2 regions of the Shewanella sp. NFH-SH190041 genome follow, and region 1 is predicted to be linked to the other one. Evidence: predicted binding sites of a transcription regulator. Region 1 holds the regulator's gene; the other holds the start of a gene.
The links. Region 1 encodes ArgR, which controls arginine synthesis, uptake and breakdown. Its sites were predicted from a motif close to ANTGAATANNTATTCANT; they were not measured.

Region 1 (5,962 bases):
GCATCAACATGTTGGTATAAGCGTATTCGTGCAGCCGGTTATTGATGTACCGGGCGTTCGTGATGGTATCAGCCTTATTGCGGGGCTGATGGCGCAATATCACAACGGAGCAGATCTGTGATCCCCGCATTGCCTCGGCGTTGGTCGCTACTTAGCTTTGGGCTGGCACTTTTATTATTGCTGCCGGCGTTTGCGTTATTGGGGCAGGCGCTATTGGGACAGGCCGAGCTTGGTCGCGATAATGTCTTTGCTCACCTATTAGCGACAGTGCTGCCCAGTTATATTGCTAATACTCTATTGTTGATGTTACTGGTGTGTATTGGGGCGTTGTTGTTGGCCATTCCAGCCGCTTGGCTAGTTGCTCGCTGTGACTTTCCCGGGCGAGGTCTATTTCAATGGGGGCTCTTGTTACCACTGGCCATGCCGGGGTATCTGGTTGCTTACGTTTATACCGATATGCTCGATTATGCCGGGCCGGTGCAACAATGGCTGCGAGCCATGTTCCATTGGCAGTCTGCTGACGATTACGTTTTCCCTTCCGTGCGCTCCTTGGGTGGGGCTGCTTTTATGCTGGCGCTGGTGTTGTTTCCATATATTTATCTTTTGGGGCGCACCGCATTTATGGAACAATCGCTCAATTTGTTGCAGGCGACTCGGGTGATGGGGTGTCGCCCTTGGCAAAGTTTTTGGCGTTTTAGTCTTCCAATGGCAAGACCCGCATTGGCGGTGGGCGTGGCATTAGTTGCAATGGAGACGGCTGCCGATTTTGCCACTGTCAGTTATTTTGCTGTACCTACCTTAACTACAGCTGTGTATGACACTTGGCTGGAATATGGCAGTTTAACTGCTGCGGCCCGTTTGTCCTTGATTATGCTGCTGGTGATTTTTGTCTTGATTGGCTCTGAGCGCTACGCCAGGCGTCGGCAGCAGCTATTTCAGAAACCCGCTGCGACCCCATTGCCCCGTTATATGTTGCAGGGGCATTTGGCATTATTGGCCAGTGGTTACTGCGCGTTATTGCTGCTACTCGCCTTTGGATTGCCGTTTATGGCGCTGCTGCGTTATGTCTGGCTATATTGGGGCGAAACCCAAATGATGCAGTTTTTTCACTATGGGTTGAATAGCCTATTGCTCGCGCTTGGTGTCAGTGTTTTGTGTATCGTTATGGCATTAGCGTTACTGTTTATTCGTCGCGTTAGCCCCAGAGTCGAGGACCAATTGCCAGTGCAGTTAGCTGCAACGGGGTATGCCCTTCCAGGAACCGTGCTGGCCATCGGGGTGCTAGTGCCTTTAACCCTGACTGATTTTGCTGTTAATGATTTGGCTGATTGGTTGGACGTAAGGGGACCGGGCTTGGTGTTGAGCGGTTCGATTCTGGCGCTGATTTTTGCGTTTTGTGTGCGCTTTTCTGCCATCGCCATCGGCAGTGTGGAGAGCAGTTATCGCCGCATCGCCCCATCATTGGATATGGCGGCTTTAACCTTGGGGCTGCGACCGGCAGCGCTATTTTTTCAGGTGCATTTACCTTTGCTGTGGCGGGGCATTTTTGCGGGCATGCTGTTGGTTTTTATTGAGGCGATGAAAGAATTACCTGCAGCGCTGTTACTGCGGCCGGTGGGGTATGAAAATCTGGCCACCTATGTATATCAGTTTGTCTCTGATGAGCAGCTGGAGCTGGGGGCCGTTGCGGCAGTTGTTATTGTGCTGTTGGGGCTGGTGCCTTTGGTGTATCTCAACCATTCTCTGGAGCGAAGCGAACATTCATGATGGCACTGTCGATTAGTGGCGTAAGCTGTGAATATCAAGGTTTTTCGGTACTCAAACGGTTAGATCTTGAGGTTAAACGTGGCGATATTCTCGCACTGTTAGGCCCCAGTGGGTGTGGCAAAACGACTTTATTGCGGGTGATTGCTGGGCTGCAGTCTATCAGTGGCGGACAAGTCGATATCCTTGGGCACTGTGTTGATGACGGTACACAGTGGCTACCCAGTGAACAGCGTGGCATTGGCATGATTTTTCAAGATTATGCGCTTTTTCCACATCTGGATGTGGCGGAGAACATTCTGTTTGGGGTGAGGAATGTGGGCAAGGCTGAGCGGCAGAGGTTACTGGATGAGATGCTGGCACTGGTGAAATTAACCGGTCTAGCCGACCGTTATCCCCATGAGTTATCGGGTGGGCAGCAGCAGCGAGTTGCGATTGCCCGGGCGTTAGCGTATCAACCGAAACTCTTGTTATTAGATGAGCCTTTTTCCAACATTGATGCTCAGGTGCGCACTGAGCTGATCCAGGAACTGCGTGAGATCCTGATCCGTCGTGGTATTACGGCGGTGTTTGTGACCCATAGCAAGGATGAAGCCTTTGTATTTGCCGATAAGTTGGCGCTGTTTAAAGACGGACGCATTGTGCAGCAGGGCAGTGCGGAGAACTTATATTGGCAACCTGCAGAAAAATATGTCGCAGACTTCTTGGGGAGTGGAAATTATATGCCGGTTCAGGTGCGGGATAGTTTCCACGTTGATACTCCGCTAGGCCCTTTGGTGAGCACCAGTGCCTTACCCCATCCGGCCGCATACAGTGGTGAGCTTTTGCTGCGGCCTCAGCAACTAAAGTTGGAGCCGTCTGAGCAGGGCGTTGGCGTGATCCGGCAAAGGCGCTTTCTTGGGAACGTGTGCCACTATCAAGTTGAGATTGATGCACTCTTGTTGGAAGTGCGTAGCCAATTAACCCAATTGTTGCCAGGGCAGAAAGTGATGTTACGCACCGATGCTCATCCCTTAGTGATTTTTTGACAGGAATATGCCGTGTTGTAACTTGATTTTGCTAACCTGTGGATATGTATCACACTTTTTCATCTTAATGTGCTGTCTGTTTCAATATTGCGGTAAAGTTGCCTCTTAATGTTACTGAAGATAATGTAATGCACAAAGGTGAGACAAAAATGGAAAATCAGGTTATGTCACGGGAACAGCTAGGAATTTGCGCCGAAGGAAATTTGCACAGTGTTTACCTGATGTTGAATGCCAATGATGGGGTAGAACAGCAGCTTCGACCCAGTATCGCCAATATTGCTCATTATATTCATGAATTAACGGATCAGTATGCTGACTGTGCCTTTAATGGTTTTGTTGCCGTAGGTGCGAATTACTGGGATACGCTGTATCCGGCGTCTCGTCCGGCAAAGCTGAAGCCCTTTCCGGCAATGGAAGCCGGTAACCGTGATGCACCTGCACTGGAGCACGATCTGTTTGTCCATCTGCGGGCAGATCGATTAGATGTGCTGCACCTGGTAGCTAGTGATGTTTGCTGCATGTTGGAAGATTTAACTGAGCTGGTGGATGAAGAGCGGGGATTCCGCTTTATGGATAGCCGGGATTTAACCGGCTTTGTGGATGGCACGGAAAACCCTAAAGGGCTGCAGCGTCAGGCGGTTGCTTTAGTCGGGGATGAGGATAATGCCTTTGCCGGTGGCAGTTATATTCATGTACAGAAATATGCTCATAACCTGACAAAATGGCAGCGTCTAGCTGTAAAAAAACAAGAAGATATTATTGGGCGTACTAAGCAGGATAATATTGAATATGCCTCTGAAGATAAGCCATTAACCAGTCATATAAAGCGGGTGAACCTGAAAGATGAGCAGGGGAACGCAATGGAGATTTTGCGTCAGAGCATGCCTTATGGCTCAGTTAAGCAACAGGGGTTGATGTTTATTGCAACTTGTCGGACACCAGAGCATTTTGAAAAAATGCTGCAATCTATGGTTCATGGCGATGGGGAAGGAAACCATGATCATCTGATGCACTTTACCAAAGCGATGACCGGCTCATCCTTTTTTGCACCATCGTTAGATTATCTGCTCAAATACGCGGAATAATGTTTCTTTAGATGATAAAAAACGCCCCAAACGGCTTATCAGTTTGGGGCGTTTTGCTATTTGTTGCGAATTAATCATTGTAGTTAAACAGATTTTTTACGGTTTCTAATGTGTCTTCAATATCATCAATATTAGACGGACAGATGAAAATTGTATCATCACCGGCAATGGTGCCTAAAATGCCTTCCGGTTTACCAATAGAGTCTAATAGGCGGGCAATTAATTGTGCGGCTCCTGGACTGGTTCTAACCACAATCATGGTTTGGTTATGGTCAACGTCAATAACCAAATTTTTGACCGGACTGCTTGCTGTGGGAACGCCTAGCTCGGCGGGCAGGCAATAAACCATTTCCTGTTTGGCATTGCGGGTACGCACTGCGCCAAACTTGCTCAGCATGCGGGAAACTTTTGATTGGTTAATATTGCTGAACCCTTCTGCCTGTAGAGCATTGACGATCTCGCTTTGAGAGCCAAATCGCTCCTCTTTTAGCAGGGCTTTAAATACTTTGATGAGTTCATCTTGGTTTTTGCTACTGGCCATAACTGTCTTTTTGTTATTCATATAAACAGATTTATTGTGAATATTTTCAGCAATAGTGTCAATGTGATAGCAGTTACAGTGAATAAAAATTCATTCTAAATATAGCTGATCATTTAGTTCTCCGGATGTTAGAGAATATAGATAAATTTTTGTGTTAATAAAAATTAAAAATACAGGGTGTTTGGTGAAAAATTGGTGTGTTTGATTGAAATTTTTGTGTTGCTGCAGTAATGTCAGCGTCAGGAAATTAGATGTATATCACATATATCAATAATGGAATATAGACGGAGATAACGATGAAAGTTGCTGTTCTAGGTGCTGCTGGTGGTATTGGTCAGGCGTTGGCATTGTTGTTGAAAGCCCAATTGCCTGCTGGCTCACAGTTATCGCTCTATGATATCGCGCCCGTGACTCCAGGAGTGGCGGTGGATTTGAGCCATATTCCGACTAACGTTGAGGTGAAAGGATTTGCCGGGGAAGACCCAAGCTCTGCTTTGGATGGGGCTGATATTGTGCTGATTTCAGCCGGTGTCGCCAGAAAGCCGGGGATGGATCGTAGTGATCTGTTCAATATTAATGCTGGGATTGTTCGTAACTTGATTGAAAAAGTTGCCAAAGTTTGCCCTAAGGCACTGATTGGTGTTATCACTAACCCGGTGAATACAACCGTTGCGATTGCAGCTGAAGTGTTGAAGCAGGCTGGTGTTTACGATCCTAAGCGTTTATTTGGTGTCACGACTCTGGATGTTATCCGCTCAGAAACCTTTATTGCGCAGGCCAAAGGGTTGAAAGTAGAGGATGTACAGGTCAATGTGATCGGCGGTCACAGTGGCGTGACAATTTTGCCACTGCTGTCTCAGGTTAACGGCGTGACTTTCACTGATGATGAAATTGCGGCGTTGACTCACAGGATCCAAAATGCGGGCACAGAAGTGGTTGAAGCAAAAGCCGGTGGTGGGTCAGCTACCTTGTCTATGGGGCAGGCGGCATTCCGATTCTGTATGTCTTTAGTTCGTGGCTTGCAGGGGCAGACTAATGTGGTTGAATGCGCCTATGTCGATGGTGGCAGTGAGCATGCTCAATTCTTTGCTCAACCTGTGTTGCTGGGGCGAAATGGGGTTGAAAAAGTGCTGCCCTATAGGGCATTGAGTGAGTTTGAAACCCAGGCCAGAGATAGCATGTTAGATACCTTAACAGGAGATATCCAATTAGGCACTGACTTCATGAAATAGTGTCAAGTACAGTGACGATTTCAGCCTATTGTTAAGAACATAAAGGCTGATGTAAGGGGCACAAGGTTAAGGAAAAGCGAAGATGCTTGTCATATTCGCTTTTTTCTTGTCTGGGATTGAAGGTTACCAAGGTATCGATTCTCCCTGCCAGTCTAAAAAAGGGAGAGGAGCGTCAGTTAAGGGACTATGGTGCAGGGGGGCGAGGAATTGACAAAGATGTTGAGCCGTTTGCGCAGTTGTGCGTAATTGCTGCGAGACAATATTGTGCTGAAACGGTTTAGATAATTTGGTATCTACCGTGCCAGGATGGTA
Region 2 (5,962 bases), 1.2 Mb from region 1:
TTCAACCTGAGCCTTAGCAATCACCGGCCGGGCCATAGAAGTCCCTAGCAGATAAGTTCCCTCATAGATCGCGCCACTAGCAACGGTGGGATAAATATAATCCTGCACAAAAGCGTGTTTTAAATCGACCACATAGCAAGCTGAAGCACCAGAAGCCAGTGCCTTGGCTTCAATGCCGGCTAATTCAGCCTCGCCCTGACCAACATCGGCGCAAAATGCAATAATTTCGCAGTTATCATAGTTTTCTTTCAGCCATGGGATAATGGCAGAGGTATCTAAACCGCCGGAGTAAGCCAGTACGACTTTTTTGACTTTCACCTTATCGTTCATTATGTCTTTCCTTTATTCAAATCTGTATCTGAGATGCGGCGATCATCACACCGCAAACTCTGTGTTAAGTAGGGTTAATAGCAGGGCATTTTGTGCATGCATGCGATTTTCCGCCTGACGCAGCACCAAAGAGCCCGCGCCATCGATCACCTCATCGGTGACCTCCTGTCCCCGGTGTGCAGGTAAACAATGCATAAACCAGCTGGCATCAGCTGTTGCCATCAGCCCGCTATTCACCTGATAAGGCATAAACTTGGCTTCAATCTCCGCAAAGCTGGTGTTATCCCCCATGGAAATCCAGGTATCGGTATACACAGCCTGATGCCCAGCAATATCCTCAGGGTTGTCACTTAAACGGATCTCACCACCATGTTGCGCCGCCAATTGCTTAGCTTTCGCCACCATTAAGGCATCGGGGAAATGTCCCGCCGGACAGATCACCGTCATAGAAGCCCCTAACAGCGCGGCACCAAACATCAAAGAATGGGTGACATTATTACCGTCCCCTATGTATGCCAGCTTCAGAGCGGTCAAATCTGGACAAACTTCAGACAAGCTCAAAAAATCTGCCAGTCCCTGACAAGGGTGGTAAAGATCTGACAAGGCATTGATCACAGGAACCGATGCATGAGCCGCCAGTGTTTCCAGCGTGCGATGGCTAAAGGTTCTAGCAACAATGGCATCAGCCCAGCAGGACAGATTAGCCGCAAAATCCGCAACGGACTCCCGCTGCCCCAGTGCGCCATTTTGCTGATCCAAATACAGACAGTGGCCACCGAGCTTATTAATACCGATATCAAAACTAACCCGGGTTCGCAGGGATGGTTTCTCAAACAACATCACCACATTGCGGCCAGCCAATGCCTGTCGGTATCGGTCCGGCTCAGCTTTAACACTGCGGCCCAAAGCCAGTAGGTCGAGCAATTGTTGTTGAGTTAATTCTGTTAGTGTCAGTAACTTATCCATTGCGTTTCTCTCCCGGATTCACGTTTTCTTTTACTCCATTCAAGGCAGAATTTGCGTCCCAATGCGCGCGCCTTGACGCAAAGCCTGCATCTGCCTCGCATCCCGCCAAGATGCCACCTGTACCGGCGCCCCCAACCACTGCGCCACTTCAAGCGCTGCAGCCACTTTTACCTTCATCCCCTCAGCCACTATGCCCAGATTGATAAGATCACTGATGCCTTGCTGATCCAATTGCCCGATTAACTGCCCTTTACCGTCCAACACCCCGGAAACATCAGATAGCAGTATCAATTCACCACCCAATAGCTTCGCAATAGCGGCAGCGGCCTGATCAGCATTGACATTGAGCAGCTGACCTTTGTTGTCCAATGCAATCGAACTGATCAGTGGCAACCACCCTTTACTCAATAAAAACATCAGCAGCGCCGGGTCTTGCCCTGTCACCTGGCCGACGGCGCCCAATGCGGGATCTTTTATCTCAGCCACCACCATAGCGGCATCACCAAGGCATAATCCCACTGAAGTGATCCCTGCTGCGACAGCGGCAGACTGCAACTGTTTATTGGCACTGCCAGCCAACGCGCCAGCGATAATGGGCATTTGCTCCGGCGGGGTGATCCGCAAACCATCTCGTTTTTCTGTCACCATGCCATTGCAGCTTAATTGCTGCTCAACTAAACAACCGCCACCATGCACCATCACCAAAGGGCGCCCAGCGCGTAATAAGTCGGCAACCGTCGCCATCAACCGGCTCAGTCCGATGTCACTTTCCAGCAGAGCTCCGCCGACTTTGAGTACCAAGGGTGTTGTTGTCGCGCTCTTTGCCGGCAATAAACTGCTTTGTTCCATTTTCAGCCCCTTAAATTCAATTTTGTTCAAAATGAATTTTTATGCACTGCATTGCCTGCCCAGCAGCACCTTTGAGTAAATTATCAATTGCGCTACCAATCACCAGATAACCGCTGCTTTCATGGTACTGCCACCCCATCAAACACAAGGGTGTTCCAGCAACATCATCGATCTTAGGAAAACCGTTAGGCAGCATATGCACCAGTTCACAATCGTCATACACAGCAAATGCGTTTGCTATATCCTGACGCGTGACACCAGGCTGTAATTTAACGGTGATAGTGGCCAGAATGCCGCGCTTAAAATTGCCCAGATGCGGCGTAAAAATCACTTCACGACCCAGCTGGGTTTCAATTTCAGGCCAATGCCGATGCCCAAGTACCCCGTAAGGTGTCAGGCTGACTTCGCTGAAACTGGTATGTAATTGCGCCTTACGGCCAGCCCCCGTCACGCCGCTCACAGCATTAATCACCGGCCGCACACTGGTATCCAACATGCCAACCAAAGGCTTTAGCGCCAGCAATGACGCCGTTGGGTAACAACCTGGCACCGCAATTAATTTGGCCTTAGCAATATCAGCAGCATGCCACTCCACCAACCCATAAACGGCTGCAGATAACAGCTCTGCCTCGGGATGAGTAAAGCCATACCAAGCTGGATAGGCCGTCGCATCAATAAAACGGTAGGCACCACTGAGATCAAAGACAGGTACTTGCTGTGCCACAAACCAAGCCGCCAAAGCAGCACTGACGCGATGATCTGTTGCCAACACCACGGCATCGGCTTGCCTAGCTATCTGCTCCTGCGCTGCTTCAGTCAATCCTTGTAGCTCAATGTTCAGTTGTGGATATCCGGGGTACAGCGTATTTAAACATTTACCCAAATCTTCACTTTCAGCAGAAACATAGAGCCCTTGCAGTGCAAATCCTGGGGTGGATGCAATCTGACAAGCCATTTGTGCACCGGTATAACCGCTTGCTCCGATGACGGCGATGTGCTTCATTGGTAACGTCCTTATTATTTGGCATGAACAAATTAACGATTGGAACAGAGGTAGCCGGAGCGGCCGAAAAATGGCGGGGATTATCGTCGTAGGCAAGGAAAAACGTGTTGCAGCAGAGTATTGAACCCCTGAATGCTGCTGATTGATGTGGCCATGTTACCGCTCCGTACATGAAGAAATTTTTAGCTGGTTGACAGAGTAGCACAAAAAACTAACTATGCAATAATATTGAATAACTATTTTTGATATTTTTAAGGAAAGACCATGACTGCCGTGCCGGATTTGCACACCTGTTTTAAGACCCTAATTGCCAGCCCCTCCATCAGCTCACTGGATCCAAGCCAGGATCAGGCTAATGACCAACTAATCCAGCATCTGCATCACTGGCTAACTGATCTGGGCTTCCGCTGTGAGGTCAAGCAGGTGATTAGCAGCCGAGGAAAACAAAATCTGTTGGCCAGCATAGTGCCACCAGACAGTCGGGGGGGATTATTACTCAGTGGCCACACAGATACCGTACCGTTTGATCAACAGCGCTGGAACAGTGACCCGTTTACCCTGACGGAAAAAGATGGCCGCTGGTATGGTTTGGGCAGCTGTGACATGAAAGGTTTTTTTGCCCTGATTATTGCAGCCTTACAGGAACTGCCTCTGACGGAATTAAAGCGGCCACTCTATATTCTGGCTACCGCAGATGAAGAAACCACGATGAATGGCGCGAAGGCATTTGCTGCTGAACGTAAGATCCAACCAGATTATGCCATCATCGGAGAACCCACCGGTCTTCGTCCTGTCTATATGCACAAGGGACATTTAGCAAAAGGGATCCGCATTACCGGTCGCAGTGGCCATTCTTCAGATCCTGAACTGGGACTCAATGCTATTGAGATCATCAATTTAGCTATTAGCCAATTGCTAAAACTCCGCGAGCACCTGAAACAAGGTTACCAAGAATCCGTATTCAGCGTGCCTTATCCGACGCTCAATCTAGGGCATATTCATGGTGGTGATGCCGCAAATCGCATCTGTGGCTGTTGCGAGCTCCATCTGGATCTTCGCCCAATTCCGGGGATCCCTCTGCCCGATCTTGAAGTATTGCTCCGCCAATACCTTATGCCTATTACCGATCAATATCCCGACAGCCTAGAAATCTTTAATCTCTATCCAGGCTCGGAAGCATTTAAAGGCGATGCCAGTAGTGACTGGAGCCAGCAGGTGGCAGCCCTAAGCGGACAGCAACCGGAGGTGGTGAACTATGCCACTGAAGCGCCTTATCTACAGCAACTTGGCTGTCAAACGCTGGTATTGGGGCCAGGTCACATTGCTCAGGCACATCAACCCGATGAGTATCTAGAAATGCAGTATCTGCAGCCAACAGTGCGATTAATTAAAGAATTAATATATAACGCATGCCTTATCTAGAACTCAATTGAATAACTATGCTGTATTCAAAGAGATGTCTCTGTATGATGAGAATGACCCTATCGCAGCCGCAGACACGCTGCTCTCAATAACAGCGCTGCCGGCTGTATATATTTTCCGGAGCGAACATGACAGATATATACGCCCCCCTCAGATCAAATGTCAGTAATCTGGGGCAGATCCTTGGTGACACAATGCGCAGTCACCTGGGCGATGCTTTTGTTGAAAAAGTTGAACAAATCAGACAATTGGCTAAACAGTCTCGCCAAGGGGACGCTGAATCTCGCCAACAGATGCTGGATCTGCTAACTCAGTTACCCGATGACGAGCTGGTACCTTTTGCTAAAGCATTTAACCAATTCCTCAACCTGGCTAATATTGCCGAACAATTCCATACCATCAGCCGCAACTGTGATGAGCTGATCAGTGTGACAGATCCGGTCGATATACTGCTGGGGCGTATGCTTAACGGTTCGATCGATGAAAATAAGGTCTTTTCCTGTTTAGAAAATCTGGATATTGATCTGGTACTGACGGCGCATCCGACCGAGATCTCTCGCCGTACCCTGATCCAGAAATATACCGGCATTATTGATTGCCTGACTGAGTTGGAAAATGATCAGATCAGTGAGCGGGAATCCCGCGCCTTGCATCTGCGTCTACGGCAATTAATCGCCCAGATCTGGCATACCAATGAGATCCGCAATGAACGGCCAACCCCAGTAGATGAAGCCCGCTGGGGCTTGGCAACCGTTGAAAACTCCCTGTGGCAGGCCGTGCCTGAATTCCTGCGCCAGCTTAATGATCAGGTTAAACAGCGCACGGGAAAACAGATCCCGATTGATATAGCACCGGTTAGATTTTCCAGCTGGATGGGCGGCGATCGGGATGGCAACCCATTTGTTACTGCACACATTACTGCTGAAGTATTGGATCGTAACCGGCACACAGCAGCCCGCCTCTACCTGAAAGATATTGTGTTATTGGTCAATGAACTGTCGATGGAAGAAGCCAATGACGAGCTCAAAGCCATTACCGGTAACGGCCATGAACCCTATCGGGATATTCTGCGCCAATTACGCCACAAATTGCGCAACACCATCGACTTCCTCAACCTACGGCTAGAGGGACACAGACCGGAAGTGGCACCAGACAGTATTATCTGGCACCAAGACGATCTGAAGCAGCCATTAACCTTGGTTTACCGCAGTTTATGCGACTGTGGCATGAGCTTAATCGCCAACGGGCTACTGCTGGATATGCTGCGACGACTGGCCTGTTTTGGTATTCATATGCTGCGGTTGGATATCCGTCAGGATGTGGAACGCCATAGTGATGTGATTGCAGAGTTAACCCGTTATTTAGGCATGGGCGATTACAGCCATTGGGAAG

Region 2: argC (N-acetyl-gamma-glutamyl-phosphate reductase) is a predicted target of ArgR. The motif match lies at 3,355-3,372, and genes of this name have one in related genera.

What each region holds. Positions count from the first base shown of each region.
Region 1 is NZ_AP026070.1:1,094,605-1,100,566, forward strand. It holds gene NFHSH190041_RS04850 (ABC transporter permease) at 118-1,767, shown strand; gene NFHSH190041_RS04855 (ABC transporter ATP-binding protein) at 1,764-2,792, shown strand; gene NFHSH190041_RS04860 (Dyp-type peroxidase) at 2,942-3,877, shown strand; gene argR (transcriptional regulator ArgR) at 3,948-4,418, opposite strand; gene mdh (malate dehydrogenase) at 4,715-5,650, shown strand; gene NFHSH190041_RS04875 (SDR family NAD(P)-dependent oxidoreductase) at 5,774-5,962, opposite strand, start outside.
Region 2 is NZ_AP026070.1:4,203,953-4,209,914, forward strand. It holds gene NFHSH190041_RS18735 (argininosuccinate synthase) at 1-330, opposite strand, end outside; gene NFHSH190041_RS18740 (ornithine carbamoyltransferase) at 376-1,296, opposite strand; gene argB (acetylglutamate kinase) at 1,336-2,145, opposite strand; gene argC (N-acetyl-gamma-glutamyl-phosphate reductase) at 2,162-3,148, opposite strand; gene argE (acetylornithine deacetylase) at 3,413-4,570, shown strand; gene ppc (phosphoenolpyruvate carboxylase) at 4,699-5,962, shown strand, end outside.